One region of the Telluria mixta genome, then DNA from elsewhere that is predicted to be linked to it. Evidence: predicted binding sites of a transcription regulator. Region 1 holds the regulator's gene; each other region holds the start of a gene.
The links. The regulator FNR, encoded in region 1, switches genes on or off when oxygen is low (the NO sensors DNR and NnrR bind a similar motif). The targets are predictions, from matches to a motif close to TTGATNNNNATCAA.

Region 1 (6,184 bases):
GAAGCTCGTCGCCATGACCGAGAACGGTCCGATGCCGGATATCGACAGCAGCCTCGAAGGCGGCGCGCCGTGGTCCTTCTTCATGTCCTGGGTCGACGTCACGGCGGCCAATGACGATGCGCGCATCAAGGCCGTGTATGCCGACCCGCGCGTCATCACGCTGGAACGTTACGTGTGATCAGAAGTTGTGGCGCATGCCGAGCACGTACGCCTTCAGCGTCGCGCCCGGCGCCGCGCCCAAGCTGTTGATCGCGAATTCGTAGACGCCGTTCGCGCGGTTGTCCAGGCGCGTCGTGTACGCGTACAGGCTGCTGCGCTTGCTGAGCGTGTAGTCGTAGCCGAGCGTCGCGTGGGTGGCGCCGGTGCCCGCGCCGGCGCGCACGAAGCCGATGCGCGTGCCGGCCGGCCCGCTCGCGTCGCCCGCGCGCGCGATGCCGATGCGGATGCCGTGCGGTCCCATCTGGTGCGACAGCGACAGGTACACGGCGTTGCGCGCCAGCTCGCCGGCCCCCGTCCCGTATTTCAACCGTTCGGCGACGACGGCGATGCGCGTCTGCGGGAACTGGTAGGCGAGGGCGGCCTTCGCGCCCGTGTCGTCCAGCCCCGGGCCCTGGTACTCGTGGTGGCGTTCGCCGGCCAGCACGGCATACCACGGGCCCCGTTCGTAGATGGCGGCGGCCGACGTCAGCGACGGCTTCGCGCCGTTCGCCGGCTTTTCCTCGTTCAGGCCGTGCGTCACCCGCAGCGACAGGCCGAGCCACGCGGGGCTCCAGTAATGGATCGAGTTGGACTGGCGCCGGTCGAACGACGAGGTGTCGCTGACGTTGTCCGCGTCCGCCGCGGAACCGTTGCCCATGATGCTCATGAAGCCGGCCGTCGTCGGATAGAACGGGTCGAGGCCGGACGTGGCGCCGTTGTACGCCGTCGTCCAGTGGCCCGCGAACAGCGTGCCCCAGGTGCCGGCGAGGCCCACGCGGGTGTCGCGTGCGGCGAGGGCGCCGGCGCCCGTGTCCGGCGACAGCGTGCCTTCGATCTGGAAGATGGCTTTCAAGCCGCCGCCGAGGTCTTCACCGCCGCGGAAGCCCAGCACGGAGCGGTTGTTCACGAGGCGCACGAGGCCGGGGCCGGAGGAACTGTCCGCGTGTTCGAGGGCGACGTTGAGGCGGCCGTAGACCTGCACGGCGCTGTCCTGGGCGTGAGCGGCGGTGGCCAGCAGCAGGCCGGCGAGGGGAATGAATCTGGAATGCATGGACGATCTCCTTCGCCCGCATTGTCGATGCGGACCGGGAGACCGTGAACTACCGAAAGGTCAGGCCATCGGGCTGCACTGCTCCGTCCCGGCCGCCATCGCCTTCAGCCGCGCCGGTTCGAGCAGCACGACCTCGCGCTTGTCGACCTGCACGAGCCCCAGCTTTTTAAAACGGGACAGCAGGCGGCTGATGCTTTCGATGGTCAGGCCCAGGTAGTTGCCGATGTCTTCGCGCGACATGCGCAGCTGGAAGCGCGTGGACGAATAGCCGCGCGCCGCGTAGCGGGCGGACAGGTTGATGAGGAAGACGGCGAAGCGCTGCTCGGCGCGCATGTTCCCCAGCAGGAGCATGACGTTCTGCTCGCGCGTGATTTCCTGGCTCATGATGCGGTGGAAGTGGCGCAGCAGCGCCGGCACCTGGCCGAACAGGTCCTGCAGATGCGCGAACGGGATCTCGCAGACTTCGCTGTCTTCCAGCGCGACGGCGTCGCAGTGGTGGCGGTCGGCGCTGATGGCGTCCATGCCGAGCAGCTCGCCGGCCATCTGGAAGCCCGTGATCTGCGCTTCTCCGGCCGCGTTGATCTGGTACGTCTTGAAGTGGCCGAAGCGCACGGCGTACAGGTTGCGGAACGGCTCGCCCATCTTGTACAGCGGCTCGTCGCGCTCCAGGCGGCGGCGCTTGCCGATGATCTGGTCCAGGCGGTCGATGTCCGCATCCTCCAGGCCCATCGGCAGGCACAGCTGGTGCATGCTGCAAGCCGCGCAACTGATCTTGAGTGCGTTAGCGGTGACGGGAGTCGCGGGTAGGGTATCAGCTGCAATCATGGCGAGGACCTTCGGGGGATGTTCCGATTATAGACGTTAGCCCCTACCACAAGTAGGGAATTTGTCCCGCTGTTGGTCGCCTTGCCAACGAAGTGTCGCGTGGAGGTCAAGCGTGCGCGCCTTCGCATTGTCAAGGATTACACTTCCCATGAATATTTGCCAACGGGAGAACCATGTCGGCCGACCAGCGTTCCGCTTCACCCATTTTGCATGATGGCGAGGCTCTGCCTCTGGCCGACGAAGACCAGGCCCGGGCCGATTTCTACGCGCTGTTCGCACGCCTGCTGCTGGCCCCGCCCGACGACGCCCTGCTCGCGGCCCTGGCCGCCGCCGACCCGATCGCCGCCGCCGGCGAATTCGCTCTCGAGGACGCCTGGCTGAAGCTGACCCAGGCCGCCACCGTCGTCGACGCATCCGCCGCGGCCGATGAATTCTCGGCCATGTTCATCAGCACCGGCACGCCGCCGCTGAATCCGTACGGGTCCTTCTACCTCACGGGCCACCTGAACGACGCGCCCCTGGCCGACCTGCGCCACGACCTCGCCCGCCTGCGCCTGTCCCGCGCGCCCGGCGTGGGCGAATTCGAGGACCACCTGGGCACGCTGTGCGAAACGATGCGCGTATTGATCCAGGGCGGCCCCGGCATGGCGCCGCGCGGCCTCGCCGTGCAAAAACACTTTTTCGAGACGCACATCCGGCCCTGGTACGCGGCCTGCCTGGCCGACATCGCGAACAGCCCGGACGCGAATTTCTACCGGATCGTCGCGGGCGTCGTCGACGCGTTCCTGTCGATCGAAGCGCAGGCATTTGCCGTGCTCGATGCTACCGACCCGATTGCCGCTTGAGGGGACCATCATGGACAAAGACAAGCAACCCGATCCCGCCCGCCGCAGCCTGCTGAAGGCGGCACCGCTGGGCGCGCTGGCCGTCGCCGCGGCCGCGCATGCGCGTGCGCCCGAGCCGCAGCCCGGGCCCGCGGCACCGGCGGAGCCGGAGCAGGCCAAGGGCTATCACGAGACGGAACACATCCGGCGCTACTACCGCACCGCGGCTTACTGGTAGAAGGAGACCACGACCATGACCCTGGTGAAGACATCACGCGACAGCGGGTTGAAACGGCGCCGCTTCCTCGTCGGCGCGGGCGTGACGGCCGGTGCCGGCGCCCTCGCGCGCCACCTGCCGCTGAACGTGATCCAGCCCGCAACCGCGGCGGACGCCGTGCCGGCCAGGCCGAACACGGAGGTCAAGCACACGGTGTGCAGCCACTGTTCGGTGGGCTGCTCGGTGGAGGCCGTCGTCAGCAATGGCGTGTGGATCCGCCAGGAAGCCGCGTTCGACTCTCCGATCAACATGGGCGCCCACTGCGCGAAGGGCGCGTCGGTGCGCGAGCACGGCTTCGGCGAGCACCGCCTGCGCTATCCGATGAAGCTCGTGAACGGCAAGTACGAGCGCATCACGTGGGACCAGGCCATCAACGAGATCGGCGACCGGCTCCTGAAACTGCGCGAGCAGTCCGGGCCGGACGCGCTGATGGTCATCGGCAGCTCGAAGCACAACAACGAGCAGTCCTACCTGCTGCGCAAATGGGTGTCGATGTGGGGTTCCAATAACTGCGACCACCAGGCCCGCATCTGCCACTCGACGACGGTGGCCGGCGTCGCCCAGACCTACGGATATGGCGCGATGACGAACTCGTTCAACGACCTCCACTACAGCAAGGCCGTGCTGTTCATCGGCTCGAACCCGGCCGAGGCGCACCCGATCTCGATGCTGCACTTCCTGCACGCGAAGGAGCTGGGCGCGAAGATGATCGTCGTCGACCCGCGCTTCACCCGCACGGCGCGCTTCGCCCACCACTACGTGCGCATCCGTCCCGGCACCGACATCGCGTTCGTGTGGGGCATGCTGTGGCACATCTTCAACAACGGCTGGGAGGACAAGGAGTACATCGCGGCGCGCACCTACGGCATGGACGACGTGCGCAAGGAAGTGGCCAAGTGGACCCCTGACAAGGTCAGCGATGTAACGGGCGTGCCGGAAGCCTCCGTGCGCATGGCGGCCGAGATGCTGGCGACGAACAGGCCGTCGTCCGTCGTCTGGTGCATGGGCATCACGCAGCACCACGTGGGCACGGCGAACGTGCGCGCGCTCTCGATCCTGCAGCTCGCGCTGGGGAACATCGGCGTGCAGGGCGGCGGCGCCAATATCTACCGCGGCCACGACAACGTGCAGGGCGCGACGGACGTCGGCCCGAACGGCGATTCGCTGCCCGGCTACTACGGCATCGCGGAAGGCGCCTGGAAGCATTTCTCCACCGTGTGGGGCGTCGATTACGACTGGGTCAAGTCGCGCTTCGGCTCGAAGGAGCTGATGGAAAAGCCGGGCATCACGGTGTCGCGCTGGTTCGACGCGGTGCTCGAGGATAACCAGTACGTCGACCAGCCGACCAACCTGCGTGCCGTGTTTTATTGGGGCCACGCGCCGAACAGCCAGACGCGCCTGCCGGACATGAAGGCTGCGATGCAGAAGCTGGACTTCATGGTCGTCATCGATCCTTATCCCAGCATGACGGCGGCGATGCATGGCCGCACGGACGGGGTCTACCTGCTGCCGGCCGCGTCGCAGTTCGAGACGCAGGGCTCCGTGACGGCATCGAACCGGTCGATCCAGTGGCGCGAGCGCGTGATCCAGCCGCTGTTCGAATGCAAGACGGACCACGAGATCATGTACCTGTTCGCGCGCAAGCTGGGCTTCGGCGAACAGCTCGTCAAGAACATCAAGGTCGTCAACAACGAGCCGGTCATCGAGGACATCCTCCGCGAGATCAACCGCTCCTGCTGGACCATCGGCTACACGGGCTGCTCGCCCGAGCGACTCAAATTGCACATGGAGCACAAGCGCGACTTCAATCCGACGACGATGCGCGCGGAGAGCGGTCCGTGCAAGGGCGATTACTACGGCCTGCCGTGGCCGTGTTGGGGCACGCCGGAAATGAAGCACCCGGGCACGCCGATCCTGTACGACCTGCACAAGCCGGTGGCCGAGGGCGGCCTGCCGTTCCGCGCCAACTGGGGCGTGGAGCACAACGGCGAGCCCCTGCTCGCGGCCGACGGCTCGTTCACGAAGGACAGCGAGATCGACACGGGCTATCCCGAATTCGACCACGTGTTCCTGAAGAAGCTGGGCTGGTGGGCCGAGCTCACGCCGGAAGAGCAGGTGCAAGCCGAGGGCAAGAACTGGAAGACGGACCTGTCGGGCGGGATCATCCGTGTCGTGATCGCCCACGGCTGCGCGCCGTTCGGCAACGCGCGGGCCCGCTGCAACGTGTGGAACTTCCCGGACCCCGTGCCGACGCACCGCGAACCGCTCGTCACGCCGCGGCGCGACCTGGTTGCCAAATACCCGACCTACGACGACAAGGCAGCGTTCTGGCGCCTGCCGACGTTGTACAAGTCGGTGCAGGCGGTCGACTTCTCGAAGGACTACCCGCTGATCATGACGTCGGGCCGCCTCGTCGAGTACGAGGGCGGCGGCGAGGAGACGCGCTCGAATCCGTGGCTGGCCGAACTCCAGCAGAACATGTTCTGCGAAGTGAACCCGGAAGACGCGGCGCAGATCGGCGTGAAGCTGGGCGAATTCATGTGGGTCGAGACGCCGACCGGCGCGCGCCTGAAGCTGATGGCGATGGTGACGCCGCGCGTGCCCGTGGGCCTCGTGTGGATGCCGTTCCACTTCGGCGGCTGGTGGATGGGCGAGGACCTGGAAAAACACTATCCGGACGGCGGCGCGCCCGCGGTGCGCGGCGAGGCCGTGAACACCGGGTGGACGTACGGGTACGACGCCGTGACGATGATGCAGGAAACGAAAGTGTCGCTGTGCCGGCTGGTGCGGGCGTGAGGAGATCGATATGGCCAGAATGAAGTTCATCTGCGACACGGAGCGCTGCATCGACTGCAACGGCTGCGTGACCGCCTGCAAGAACGAAAACGAGACCCCGTGGGGCGTGAACCGCCGCCGCGTCGTCACCATCAACGACGGCGTGCCGGGCGAACGCTCCATTTCCGTCGCGTGCATGCATTGCAGCGACGCGCCGTGCCTGGCCGTCTGCCC
Region 2 (6,184 bases), 1.6 Mb from region 1:
CTGGCCCGCACCACGCTGCACCTGACGCCGCCGCCCGGGCGCACGGACCGCGCCGACGCCGGCGGCGTGCACCGCCTCGGCCGCACAGGCGGCCAGGCCGCCGACTAACGCGCCGGTACCGGGTCGTCCACGTCCAGCACGTGGTCGCGGAAAATGTCCGGCAATATGTCCAGCACGAGGTCGCGGCCGAGCAGGTCGCTCCCCCGGACTGCGCGCGCCACCATGTCGATGTCGATGGCCGCCAGCGCCGCCTGTGCCGAGGCCGCATGGCTCAGATGCCACGGCTCCGGGCACATGCCGCGGCGCCGCGTCCGATACGGGCGGAAGAATCCGAAACGCGCCGCATGCACGTCGAGCCAGGCGTGCAGGCGCGCGTACACGCCGTCCGGCCCGGCCTCGTCCGGCAACAGCTTCGCGCGGTAGCCGGGCGGGTGCGCGGCGCGGTCGAACACGTCGATATCCGTGCCCCAGTGACGCCGCGTCGCACCCGGCAACCCGGTCCAGTCGAGGATCGCGCGGACAATCTCCGGCGGCGCCAGCGCCTCGAAGTCGCGTGACCTGCCCTGGCAATCGTACAGCGTTGCCTGCCCGGAAAACTTGCGGTTCCAGTTGCGGGCCTGGGCGTCGAACGGCCGCCACGATGCGATCGGCAGCATGTCGATGCCGTCATGCGCGGCCGCGGCGCGCATCGCGAGGAAGGCCGCCGCGACCTCGGGCCGGGCCGCAAAGCGGGGCTGCCCCGGCGGTTGCCCTGGCGTCTGCCCATACTGCTGGACATGCGTGCGCGCACGCCCCGTCAGCGTGAACTCGTCGAACGGCCCGCTGCTCATCGCGTCGCGCCGCCGGCTTCAGCGGGTCTCGATCGCATCGACGCGGTCGGGATAGAACGCCACGTGTTCGCGAATTGCCTCCACGGCCGGGTATGGCGCCTCGTAGCTCCACACCGCGTTCTCGCCGCGCGGCCCTGCCCCCGCGATCGAGAAATAGGAACAGTCGCCCTTGTACGGACAATACGTGTGCCGGTCGGTGCGCTGCAGGCGGTCCATGGCCACGTCCTCGCGCGGGATGTACAGCACGGGCGGATAATCCGCCTCGCGCAGCGCGAGCGCGCGGCCGCTGCTGGCGATCACGGCACCGCCGGCGCGCACCGTGACGTGGCCGGGCGCCGGCGCGATGCTGATCGGATGGTCGGGACCGGGTGTCTTCATGGCTGTCGGCATGTTCTCTCCTGTCTTGGCCATCTACGATCTCATGCCGGCCAGTCGGGCGCAAGCCCGATCAGCGCGCGCCGCGCACGATGCGCGCGTACAGCACGACGTTCAGCGCCAGCACGGCCGCCGCCAGCCCCCATTGCATGGTCCGCGTGAGACCGGCCGGGTAGATGAGTCCGACGAGGTAATGGTCGACGAAGCCGCCCGCGTAGCCGGCCGCCCCGGCCAGCATGCGCAGGTGGTTCTCGAGCCCGGTCAGCGGACATGCCGCCCCGGTGGCCTCGATCCCGATGCCCCATATGACGGCGGCCAGGTGCAACGGCAACAGGCGGCGCCGGCGCACGACGAGCAGCGCGCCGCCCGCGACGAACAGGATGAAGCCCAGGTGCACTACCAGCACCACGGTGGCGAGTGTGTGATAGACCATGGGCCCATGATAACCACCGGCGCACGACTGATACATGTCAAACCCGCATCCGGGTGCACTCCTATTCTCCACCTTCATCGCCGATCCGTTCGGCCGAACCGAGGAGAACATCATGATGCACGTGATGCCACGCACGACCACGCCGCCGTCCGCGGCCCGGCGCCGGTCCATCCTTAGGCAAGCCCTGCTGGGCGCCGCCGCCCTGCTGATGCTCGCCTTCGCACTGCCTGTCGCCACCGCGCAGTCTTCCCAGGCGTCGCGCGCCACTGACAGCGACTCCGCCACGCGGCGCCAGCAGACCGCCGTCAAGCACGTCAGCGACGCCGTCGGCGTCGTGCATACGATGACCAACGACACCGGGATGCCGGCGCTGCTGGGCCGCGCGCGCGGCGTCTTCATCGTGCCCACCTACGGACGGGCCGCGCTCGGCGTCGGCGGTGCCGGCGGCGCGGGCGTGCTGATGGCCCGGCGCGCGGACGGTTCCTGGGGCAACCCGGTGTTCTTCGACACCGGCGGCCTCAGCATCGGACTCCAGGCCGGCGTGGAAGGCGGGCCGATCGCCCTCGTGCTGCTGAACCAGAAAGCCGTGGACAGCTTCCGCAACCGTAACAACTTCTCGCTCAGCGCCGACGCCGGCCTCACCGTCGTCAACTTCGCGCGCATGGCCCAGGGCTCCACGGCAGGCGACGTCGTCGCGTGGTCCGGCAGCAAGGGCCTGTTCGGCAACGCGGCCACGGTGGGCATCAACGACGTGCGCTACAACCAGCGCCTGACCGAGGCCTATTACGGCAAGCCGATGACGGCGCTGCAGGCGATCGACAGCACGGAGACCAATGCCCAGGCCGACGCCCTGCGCAAGGTGCTCGGCAGTCCGCCGACGCCGGCCGGCAGCAGCGGCAAGACCGGCGGGCGGTAGCAGCGGCATACCGGGCCCGGGATGGTCGCCCGGACCCGATGACGGTGGCTGCGCCCGGCGGCGTGCCACCGTGGACGGTTACACCGGCCGACGCCGCACGGCCGCCAGCACGCAGCCGGCCAGCACCACCAGCAACAGCGTGGACGGCTCCGGCACGGCACGCACGGCACTGAACGCATTGTCCGGCGTGACGGTCAGGCGCCCGTCCGGCGCCGCGTCGGGATGGAGGGCGATGCTGCCCAGGTCGCCGTCGACGCCGAGGTAGTGCGTGTCGTCGAACAGCGACCAGCCGAATGTGCTGCCGTCGCTGCCGTCGCCGAACAGGAAGCTCACGTCGAAGCCGACGTGGCCGCCCAGCCGGATCGCCTGGAACCAGTCGCCGCCGCCCGCATCGCTCGCGAACGCCAGCGCGCCCGGCGGGCCGCCTGTCACGGAGCCCGTCGCGACGGGCGTGCCCAGCAGGTCGGCGGCCAGGTTCGTCACGGACGCGCTGGCCGCGGTGGCGCCGCCGACGCTCAGGAACGTGAAACCGAGGTAAGCGGTGCCCGTGCCCAGCGTGGACGTGTCGATGTCGACGTGGTGGACCGGCACGGCCAGCGCCGCGCCGGCGCACAGGCACATCCAGGTTGCGGCCAGCAGCCGGGCCGCGCGGTGTGTGATGGACTTCATCATTCGTCTCCTAGTAGTTAGCCTTGTACAGTTGCGGGGTATAGGCAATCGCGGCCCTGGCCGGGTTCGAGAACGTCGTGGTCACGGTCGCCGTCTGGCCCGGCGCCAGTTCCGCCTCGCCCAGCGTCACGTAGGGCACGCCGTCCTTCACGCCCGTCGCGTTGTCGAGCGCGACGCCGTTCGTCAGCCCGACAAGGCGGAACTGCAGCGGTCCCTTGAGGGCCGTGCCGCCCGTGTTCGTGAACGTCACCGTGCCCGTGTACTTCTGGGTGAAACGGTTCATCGTCAGGCCGGAACGCGCAATCTTCACATTGCCGGTCAGGTCCACGGGCGCCAGCAGGTCGTAGCGCGTCCCGTAGAAGTGGAATTCGCCGTACGACGAAATGCCCGGATACGCCGGATCCGTCGGCGGTCCCGGATGGTCCACGCGGGCCATGAAGTAGCGGTACTGCTGCGTCTCCTGGCCGGGCACCACGGGGATGACTTCCATCTCGAAGTTGCGGCCGCCCGTGTCCGTCGTCTCGCGGCTGGTGAGCAGCGTCCAGTTCACGTTGTCGTTCGACCCGTACACGTTGGCGCCCTGCGAGCGGTTGCCGAACATGTAGCGGGCCTGGATGCCGAAGGCGCCGACGGCCACACGGTAGTTCTCGCCGAAGTCGATGGTGATCGGGGCACGCAGGTCGCCGGAATAACTGTTGTAGTTATTGTCGACCAGCAGGGCCGGACGGTCGGCGCCGAAGCCGATGGTCGTCACCATGTTCCTGCTCCAGTCCAGGCTGCCGTCGGACGCGACGCGGGGATTGACCAGTTCCAGCTTGCGCACGGCCGCCTGCACGGCCTTCAGCAAGGCCGGAAAATCGGCATCGGACACGGTGCCCATCTGCTGCTGCAGCGGCGCCAGCTCCGCCTTGAAGGCGGCCAGCGACGGCGTCGTGTACGCGGCGGCCGGATCGTAGCCGTCGAGCGCGGTCTGGAACGCGGACGCGCGGTCCGGTTGCACGTTCAGCCGTGCCGTCATCGTGCTGATCGCGACGCCGTCGGTCGCGGCCACGACGATGTCGTGCACCCCGACCTGGGCCGGCGCGGGCGTCCAGTCGAACGCGCCGCTGGACGTGTTCACCGTCGCACCGGCCGGCAGCCTGACGGCCTCGTACGCGACGCTGTCGGCCGTGTTGGCGTCCGTCGCGGCATAGCTCGCGCGGTAAGGCATGCCCTGGACGACGATCTCCGTCACGGGGAACACGGGCATGGCGAAGCGCGGCGGCGTCAGTTGCGACGGCGCCGACATGTTGACGTAGTCCACGTCCACCGTCGCACCCTCGGGGCCGGAGAATTTGAAGAACATGATGTTGTCGCCGAGCCAGCGGCCGCCGATGGCTGCGGCCGACGTGTCGGGCACGATGTAGCGCCACTGGCCGTGCGTGTCCGGCACCGTCATGACCGACCACGGCGTGGCGTCGCGGCTGGCGCTCGCCGACAGGGTCACCGGTGCGCTGGTGCGGACCATGATGCCGACCGGCGCATACTTCGAGCGGTCCGCATACTGCACGTCGTGGAAGACGATCGTGGCGCCGGCCGGCGTCACGCTGCCATGGCCGAACGTGCGTTCGCCCTCCGTCTGCATGGTCCAGCCGCCGTCGAGGAAGATGGATTTGCGCTCGGTCTCCAGGATGCCGGGCGTACCGGCGGGCAGCGGCACGCCGGTGAGCGCCCGCGGCAACGTGAAGATCGCGGTCGGGCCCATGTCCTTGTTGTTGGGCGTCGCCGGTCCCCACGGGATGGCCGGACCGTTCGCGTGCGCCGCGGCCGTCGCCAGATAAGGCGCCTCGGCATCGACGTCCACCCCTTCGACGTATTTGTACGTGTTGTAGATCTCGGCGATCGCGTCGACCTCGTACAGGCGGCCGCGGTAGGCGGGCGAGATGCCCGACGTGCCTCCGGTCGTGTCGGCCCAGGGCGTATCGTAGCCGAGCATGTACTCGGCGTACGCGTTCGCGCCACGCAGCAGGCGGTTGTCGCCGAACCGGTATACGTTCACGGCGTCGCTGCCGGTCGACGGTTTGCCCGTGAACGGATCGACCTTCGTGCCCTGCGCGGTCACGAGGCGCAGCAGGCCGCCGAGGATATCGACGTTATCGCCCGCGTGCGCGCCGTCGCGCGACATCTCTTCCACCTCGTAGAACGTCTTGCCGGTCTTGTTGATCGGGTTGTCGGCGTCGATCCGCGCGATCGCCGACATGATCGCGCCGTTGATGTCCTGGCGCGTCGACGTGGCGTTGACGGTCAGCCATTCGACCGACTCGTCGTAGCGCGACCGGTTGTCGGTGAAGATCGCCCCGGCGATCCTGCCGACGAGCGAATACTGCTGCTGGTTCCTGAACCGCTCGTTACTGGAGAAGAAGGTGCGCTCCATCGGGTCGATCAGGTTGTCCTTCAGCTTCTGCGTGTCGGTGTCGGTCCACGCGAGCGGATAATCCGCATAGGTCGGATCGGCCGGCGTGTAGCGCATGATCTCGGCGGCCATCAGCATGCGCGACAGCGGCACGCCGTTGTGGATGTGCGCGTCCGGAAAATAGGCATACCCGTTCGGGTTCATGTTGCTCCACGTGCGCAGGATGCGCATCGCGTTGCGCCGGTACTCGTTGCGGCCCGTGACGTAGTACAGGATCGCCTGCGTCAGCGCGCCCTGCGAATCGTTGATCATGCGCGTCTGCGCCGTCGAACTGCTGTAGTTCGGCGTGTTCGGCGTATCGACCTTCGTGGCGTCGCGGTTCGTGGGCTGCAAATTGATGTTCGCGTAGTTGCAGCACACGTTCGCGAGCACGTTGTAGTACGACTTGTAGGGCTCGACGTCGGCACGGATCTGCTGGCGCACGTATTCCAGCTGCTCCGGCGTGAAGCCCACTCCCGGATGGCGGAAGCCGGTGCTGCTCACGACCGGCTGGGCCATCGGCGTGGCGA
Region 3 (6,184 bases), 2.6 Mb from region 1:
GGTAAGGTCGGCCTGTTCGGCGGCGCCGGCGTCGGCAAGACCGTGAACATGATGGAACTGATCAACAACATCGCTAAAGCGCACTCGGGTCTGTCCGTGTTCGCCGGCGTGGGTGAGCGTACCCGTGAAGGTAACGACTTCTACCACGAAATGGCCGATGCGAAGGTCGTCGATCTGGACAACCTGGGCAACTCGAAGGTCGCGATGGTCTACGGCCAGATGAACGAACCGCCGGGCAACCGTCTGCGCGTCGCGCTGACCGGCCTGACGATGGCGGAAGCGTTCCGTGACGAAGGCAAGGACGTTCTGTTCTTCGTCGACAACATCTACCGTTACACGCTGGCCGGTACCGAAGTGTCGGCACTGCTGGGCCGTATGCCGTCCGCCGTGGGCTACCAGCCGACGCTGGCCGAAGAAATGGGCCGCCTGCAAGAGCGCATCACGTCGACCAAGACCGGTTCGATCACCTCGATCCAGGCCGTGTACGTCCCTGCGGACGACTTGACCGACCCGTCGCCTGCCACGACCTTCGCCCACCTGGACTCGACCGTCGTTCTGTCGCGTGACATCGCCTCGCTGGGTATCTACCCGGCCGTGGACCCGCTGGACTCGACCTCGCGCCAGCTGGACCCGCTGGTCGTCGGCGAAGAGCACTACACGACTGCGCGCGCCGTGCAGGGCACCCTGCAGCGCTACAAGGAACTGCGTGACATCATCGCGATTCTGGGCATGGACGAACTGGCACCGGAAGACAAGCTGGTCGTCGCACGCGCACGTAAGATGCAGCGTTTCCTGTCGCAGCCGTTCCACGTCGCTGAAGTGTTCACCGGCGCACCGGGCAAGTACGTCTCGCTGAAAGACACGATCAAGGGCTTCAAGATGATCGCGTCGGGCGAGCTGGACCACCTGCCGGAGCAGGCGTTCTACATGGTCGGCACCATCGAAGAAGCGATCGAGAAGGCCAAGAAGCTGGCTGCCTAATCGCTAGCCTCTTCAAAGGACACTTATGGCAAATACCATTCACGTTGACGTCGTCTCGGCCGAAGAGCAGATCTTTTCGGGCGAAGCGGAATTCGTCGCGTTGCCGGGTGAATCGGGTGAGCTGGGTATCTACCCGATGCACACCCCCTTGATCACGCGCATCCGCCCGGGTGCCGTGCGCATCAAAGTGGCGGGCCGCAGCGACGAAGAGTTCGTGTTCGTCGCCGGCGGCATCCTGGAAGTCCAGCCGAAAGGCGTGACCGTCCTCGCCGACACCGCGATCCGCGGCGCCGACCTGGACGAAGCGAAAGCCCAGGAAGCCAAGCGCAAGGCCGAAGAGCTGATGGTCAACAAGGAATCGGCAATCGACTACGCCAAGGCGCAAGCCGAACTGGCGGCGGCGGTCGCCCAGCTGGCCGCCATCGCCAAGCTGCGTCATAAAGGACGCTGATCGCTGTTGTTCGAGCGCTCAAAAAAAAGGCAGCCCTGGCTGCCTTTTTTATTTCCCGGAACCGGGGTCAGAGCCCGGTTTTGGGAAATAGCCCGCGAGCCGTTGCCGAAATTCGGGCTCTGACCCCGGTGTAAGCGGCGCCGTCCGAAGATGCAAACCTGATAAGCTGGCATCAACGACAAGACGACGAGTAATCACATGCGAACCATCGAACAAATCCTCCGCGCCGCCCGGACCGTGGCCGTCGTCGGGCTCTCGAACAAGCCCGAACGCGCCAGCCTGGAAGTCGCCAGCTACCTGCAGGGGCAGGGCTACCGCATCATCCCCATCAATCCCGCGTACGCCGGCCAGGAGATCCTCGGCGAGACCGTCTACGGCACGCTCCAGGAAGCGGCCGATGCGCTCGCGTCGTCCGGTACGCGCATCGACATCGTCGATTGCTTCCGCAAATCCGAAGAGATCCCGCCGATCGCCAAGGACGCCATCGACGTGCGCGCCGGGTGCCTGTGGATGCAGCTCGGCATCGAGAACCAGGTCGCCGCCGACCTGGCCCGGGCCGCGGGCCTGGACGTGGTCATGAACCACTGCATGCTGATCGAGCACCGCAAGCTGGGAGAACAGGCCGCATGAGCATGCTGGAACGCTTCCGCGCACCCAAGCACCTGGAATTGCGCGACAAGGATGCCGGCGATACCCCGCTGCGCGACGACAAGAAGGGCAAGCTCAAGAATGGCGAGATCAAGGAGCGCGAGCGGGTGCTCACTGCCGAGCTGACGGCCGAAGTGGCCAAGCTGCAGGAAAAGTTGTATGCGGCGCGCGACCAGAAGCTGCTGCTGATCCTGCAGGGGATGGACACCTCCGGCAAGGACGGCACCGTGCGTGCGCTGTTCTCGCAGATCAATCCGATGGGCCTGCACGCCACCGGCTTCGTGGCGCCGACCGAGAAGGAAAAGGCCCACGATTTCCTCTGGCGCGTGCACGCGCGCGTGCCGGCCAAGGGAGAAATCGGGATCTTCAACCGCAGCCATTACGAAGACGTGCTCGTGCCGCGCATTCTCGGCACGCTGGACGGGAAGGACCTCGACCGCCGCTACGCCCAGATCCGCGACTTCGAACGCATGCTGGCCGAGACGGGGACGACGGTCATGAAGGTCTTCCTGCACATCTCGAAGGACGAGCAGCGCGAGCGCCTGCAGGCACGCCTGGACGATCCCGAGAAGCACTGGAAGTTCGACCCGGCCGACCTTACCGCGCGCGAAAAATGGGACGTCTACCAGGACGCCTACGCCGACGCGATCAACGCGACGGACGGCGACCACGCGCCGTGGTACATCGTGCCGGCGGATTCGAAGACGCACCGCAACCTGATCATCGCCCACCTGATGCTGGAGACCATGCAGGGCATGAAGCTCGAGTGGCCTGAGCCGAAGGCGGACATGGCCAAGGTAAGGATAGACAACTGAGTCGACGGGTGAGATTGGCATAGAATGGAGATCCACCAACCCGTACGATCTCCGACCATGTTCAAGTCCACCGCTTTGCTGCTTTCCCTCGGCGCCGCCGCGACGTTTTCCACGCTGACGGCGGCACCCGCGCTGGCGCAGACGCCGGCCGCCCAGCCCGCGGCTCACCCGGCCAGCTGCCCGGCCGTGCTGAAGCACACCTTCAACCGCCTGCAGGACGAAACGCCGCAGGACCTGTGCCAATACAGCGGCAAGGTCGTGCTGGTGGTGAACACGGCCAGCTACTGCGGTTTCACCAAGCAGTACGAAGGCCTGGAAAAGCTGTACGCGAAATACGCGCCGCGCGGCCTCGTCGTGCTGGGCTTCCCGTCGAACGACTTCAAACAGGAAGACGCGGACGCGAAGAAAATCGCCGACCTCTGCTACAACACGTACGGCGTGAAGTTCCCGATGTTCACCAGCACCGTCGTCTCCGGCGATAAAGCCAATCCGCTGTACTCGGAGCTGATCAAGGCGACGGGCAACCAGCCCAAGTGGAACTTCAACAAATACCTGATCGACCGCAACGGCAAAGTCATCGACTACTTCCCGAGCAAGGTGACGCCGGAAGATCCGACCCTCGTCGGCAAGATCGAGCAGGCACTGAAGGGCTGAGCTTCTCTTGACCGGTGACAGGTTTATCGTAATAACCCGCATACCTTCATGGTCATTTTGATGCACATCAACGATTTTGTTGAGGTGGCTCAATAGACTGATCTTCGTTGAACAACAACACGAAGAAAGGTCTCACCATGAAGAAGTCGATGCTGAAACTGGTGTTCGCCGCCCTGGGTCTCGTCGGGGCTGCCGTGCCCGCACTGGCGCAGGAATCGCCGTGGCTGGTGCGCGCGCGGGCGGTGCACATCGATCCGGCCGACAAGTCCGATCCCGTCGGCGGTACCGGCGCGAGCGACCGCCTGCACGTCGGCGACAAGTGGATCCCTGAAGTCGACATCTCCTATTTTTTTACGCCCAACTGGGCCGCGGAGCTCGTCCTCACGGTGCCGCAAAAGCATGACGTCACGCTGGACGGCAAGCGCATCGGCAGCTTCAAGCACGTGCCGCCGACCCTGCTGGCGCAATACCACTTCCTGCCTGGCGCGCAGATCGACCCATACGTCGGCGCCGGCATCAATTACACCCTGATTTCCAAGGTCGACATCCTGGATGGCGCCGGACGCCTCGAGCACGACAGCATCGGCGCGGCGCTGCAGGCCGGCGTCGACATCCGCATCGACAAACAATGGTCGGTCAATCTCGACGTGAAGAAGGTACAGATCCGCAGCGACGTCGACATCAACGGCGCACGCGCGAGCCGCGTGAAGATCGATCCGGTGCTGTTAGGCGCCGGCATCGGCTACCGGTTCTGACCCCCGTAACGAACCCCGCTTCCTCCAAAAGCGTGCCGGCCGTAACAGGCCGGTTTTGGCCGGCCTCATGTCGGCCTTTTTTATTTGCGCAGCACCGCGCGCAGCGGCCCGCGTAAGGCGTTGCAGACGACGATCTCCTGCGCGCGCGCAAGGCTGTCGCGCGTGAGCGGGCATTCGATCGCGCCCCAGGCCGGATCGTCCAGCAGCACGCCGCGCATCACGCCGGGCAGTACGCCGGACGACAGCGGCGGCGTGTACCAGTGGCCACCGATCTTCACGAACACGTTGCTGCGGCCACCCTCCGTCAGTTCGCCGCGTTCGTTGAAGAACAGCGTGTCGAAGGCGCCGGCGCTTTCCGCCGCGCGCCAGGCGGCGTCGTAGCGGCTGCGGATGCTCGTTTTATGACGCAGGAAGACGTCGTGCGCGCGCGTGGGCGCGTCGGCCAGCAGCACGGCGACCGGTTCGGCGAGGGGCGCCAGCGCGCCCGTCTGCACGACGATCTCGCCGTCCGGGCGCAGCGCGAGCCGTACGCGGTGCGGGGCGTCGTCCGGCAGCACAGCGCACGCTTCCATTGCGGCAGCGCGCGCCAGCTCCGGCTTGAACGGGTGACCGAAATACGCGGCGGACGCGCCAAGGCGCGCGAGGTGGCGCTCCAGATGGCGGCAGCCGTCCGCGCGCGTGCCGTAGATGGTCTCGAAGATCTCGAAGTCGTTCGCCAGGCCCGTGAGGAAGCCCGCCTTGAGCCGGCATTCGGCAAACTCGGCGCCCGCGTCGCTGTCGTACACGATGCCCGCGCCGACCCCGAGTTCGCCGTGCCGCACGCCGTTCTGTTCCGGCTGCAAGGTCAGGGTGCGGATCGGGACGGATAAACAGAAGTCGCCGAACCGCGCATTCTGCAGCGTCCCGAACCCGTTGCCCGCCGGCGGATCGATCCAGCCGATCGCGCCCGTATAGATGCCGCGCGCGGCCGGTTCCAGTTCGCGGATGATTTCCATCGTGCGGCGCTTGGGTGCGCCCGTGATCGAGCCGCAGGGATACAGGGCGGTAAAGATGTCCTGCAACGTGGTGCCCGGCGCGAGCTGGGCCTGCACGGTGGACGTCATCTGCAGCACGCTGCTGTAGCGCTTCACCTCGAACAGCGCCGGCACGCCCACGCTGCCGGTGCGCGCGATGCGTCCCAGGTCGTTGCGCAGCAGGTCGACGATCATGAGGTTCTCGGCGCGGTTCTTCGGATCGGCTGCCAGGTGCTGCGCGCGTACGGCGTTCACCACGTCGTCCGTGTCGGCCGGCGCGGTGCCCTTCATCGGACGCGCCAGCAGCCGGCCGGCATCGTGGCGCACGAACAGTTCGGGCGACAGCGACAGCACTGCGCGTCCATCCGGTAGGGCAATGAGCGCACCGTAGGGCACCGGCTGGCGTGCGCGCAGGCGCGCGTACAGCTGTTTGATGTCGCCGAAGGCGTCGAAGCGGAGACGGTACGTGTAATTGACCTGGTACGTGTCGCCGGCTGCGATGTAGTCGCGGATGCGGTCGATGGCCTGCGCGAACGTGGCTTCGTCGACGTTGGCGCGCACGGCGCCGATGCCGGCCGGGGTGTCCGGTGCGCTCGTGGCCAGCCAGGCGTCGACCTGGTCCGCATCCAGCATCGTGTAGCGCTCGAACAGCAGCACCTGGGCCAGCGGCGCATGCAGCTCGCGCGGCGGTGCGATGCCGAGCAGCTGCTCGCCCAGTTCATACGTCAGCACCGGCACGGCGTGCAGGCCGCGCGCGAGGGCGTCCTGCACGCCGTCCAGCAGGCGCGGCCAGTCTTCCACGCGCTGGCACGCCAGCATGCCCGCATAGCCCTCGTACAGGCGCGAGCGCGCCTGCGCATGGCCTTC

Region 2: P0M04_RS27320 (lipid-binding SYLF domain-containing protein) is a predicted target of FNR. The motif match lies at 1,666-1,679, and genes of this name have one in related genera.
Region 3: P0M04_RS08805 (OmpW/AlkL family protein) is a predicted target of FNR. The motif match lies at 3,607-3,620, and genes of this name have one in related genera.

The regions. Positions count from the first base shown of each region.
Region 1 covers NZ_CP119520.1:4,557,204-4,563,387, forward strand. The annotation lists gene P0M04_RS20350 (glycosyl hydrolase) at 1-178, shown strand, start outside; gene P0M04_RS20355 (porin) at 179-1,249, opposite strand; gene fnr (fumarate/nitrate reduction transcriptional regulator Fnr) at 1,310-1,999, opposite strand; gene P0M04_RS20365 (TorD/DmsD family molecular chaperone) at 2,248-2,919, shown strand; gene P0M04_RS20370 (formate dehydrogenase) at 2,930-3,136, shown strand; gene P0M04_RS20375 (formate dehydrogenase subunit alpha) at 3,152-5,971, shown strand; gene fdh3B (formate dehydrogenase FDH3 subunit beta) at 5,982-6,184, shown strand, end outside.
Region 2 covers NZ_CP119520.1:6,193,640-6,199,823, forward strand. The annotation lists gene P0M04_RS27300 (ATP-binding protein) at 1-108, shown strand, start outside; gene P0M04_RS27305 (M15 family metallopeptidase) at 105-830, opposite strand; gene P0M04_RS27310 (DUF427 domain-containing protein) at 849-1,220, opposite strand; gene P0M04_RS27315 (DUF2784 domain-containing protein) at 1,279-1,638, opposite strand; gene P0M04_RS27320 (lipid-binding SYLF domain-containing protein) at 1,751-2,554, shown strand; gene P0M04_RS27325 (NF038129 family PEP-CTERM protein) at 2,633-3,223, opposite strand; gene P0M04_RS27330 (putative Ig domain-containing protein) at 3,234-6,184, opposite strand, start outside.
Region 3 covers NZ_CP119520.1:1,982,920-1,989,103, reverse strand. The annotation lists gene atpD (F0F1 ATP synthase subunit beta) at 1-981, shown strand, start outside; gene P0M04_RS08825 (F0F1 ATP synthase subunit epsilon) at 1,007-1,432, shown strand; gene P0M04_RS08820 (CoA-binding protein) at 1,631-2,062, shown strand; gene P0M04_RS08815 (PPK2 family polyphosphate kinase) at 2,059-2,895, shown strand; gene P0M04_RS08810 (glutathione peroxidase) at 2,953-3,549, shown strand; gene P0M04_RS08805 (OmpW/AlkL family protein) at 3,687-4,304, shown strand; gene P0M04_RS08800 (chorismate-binding protein) at 4,385-6,184, opposite strand, start outside.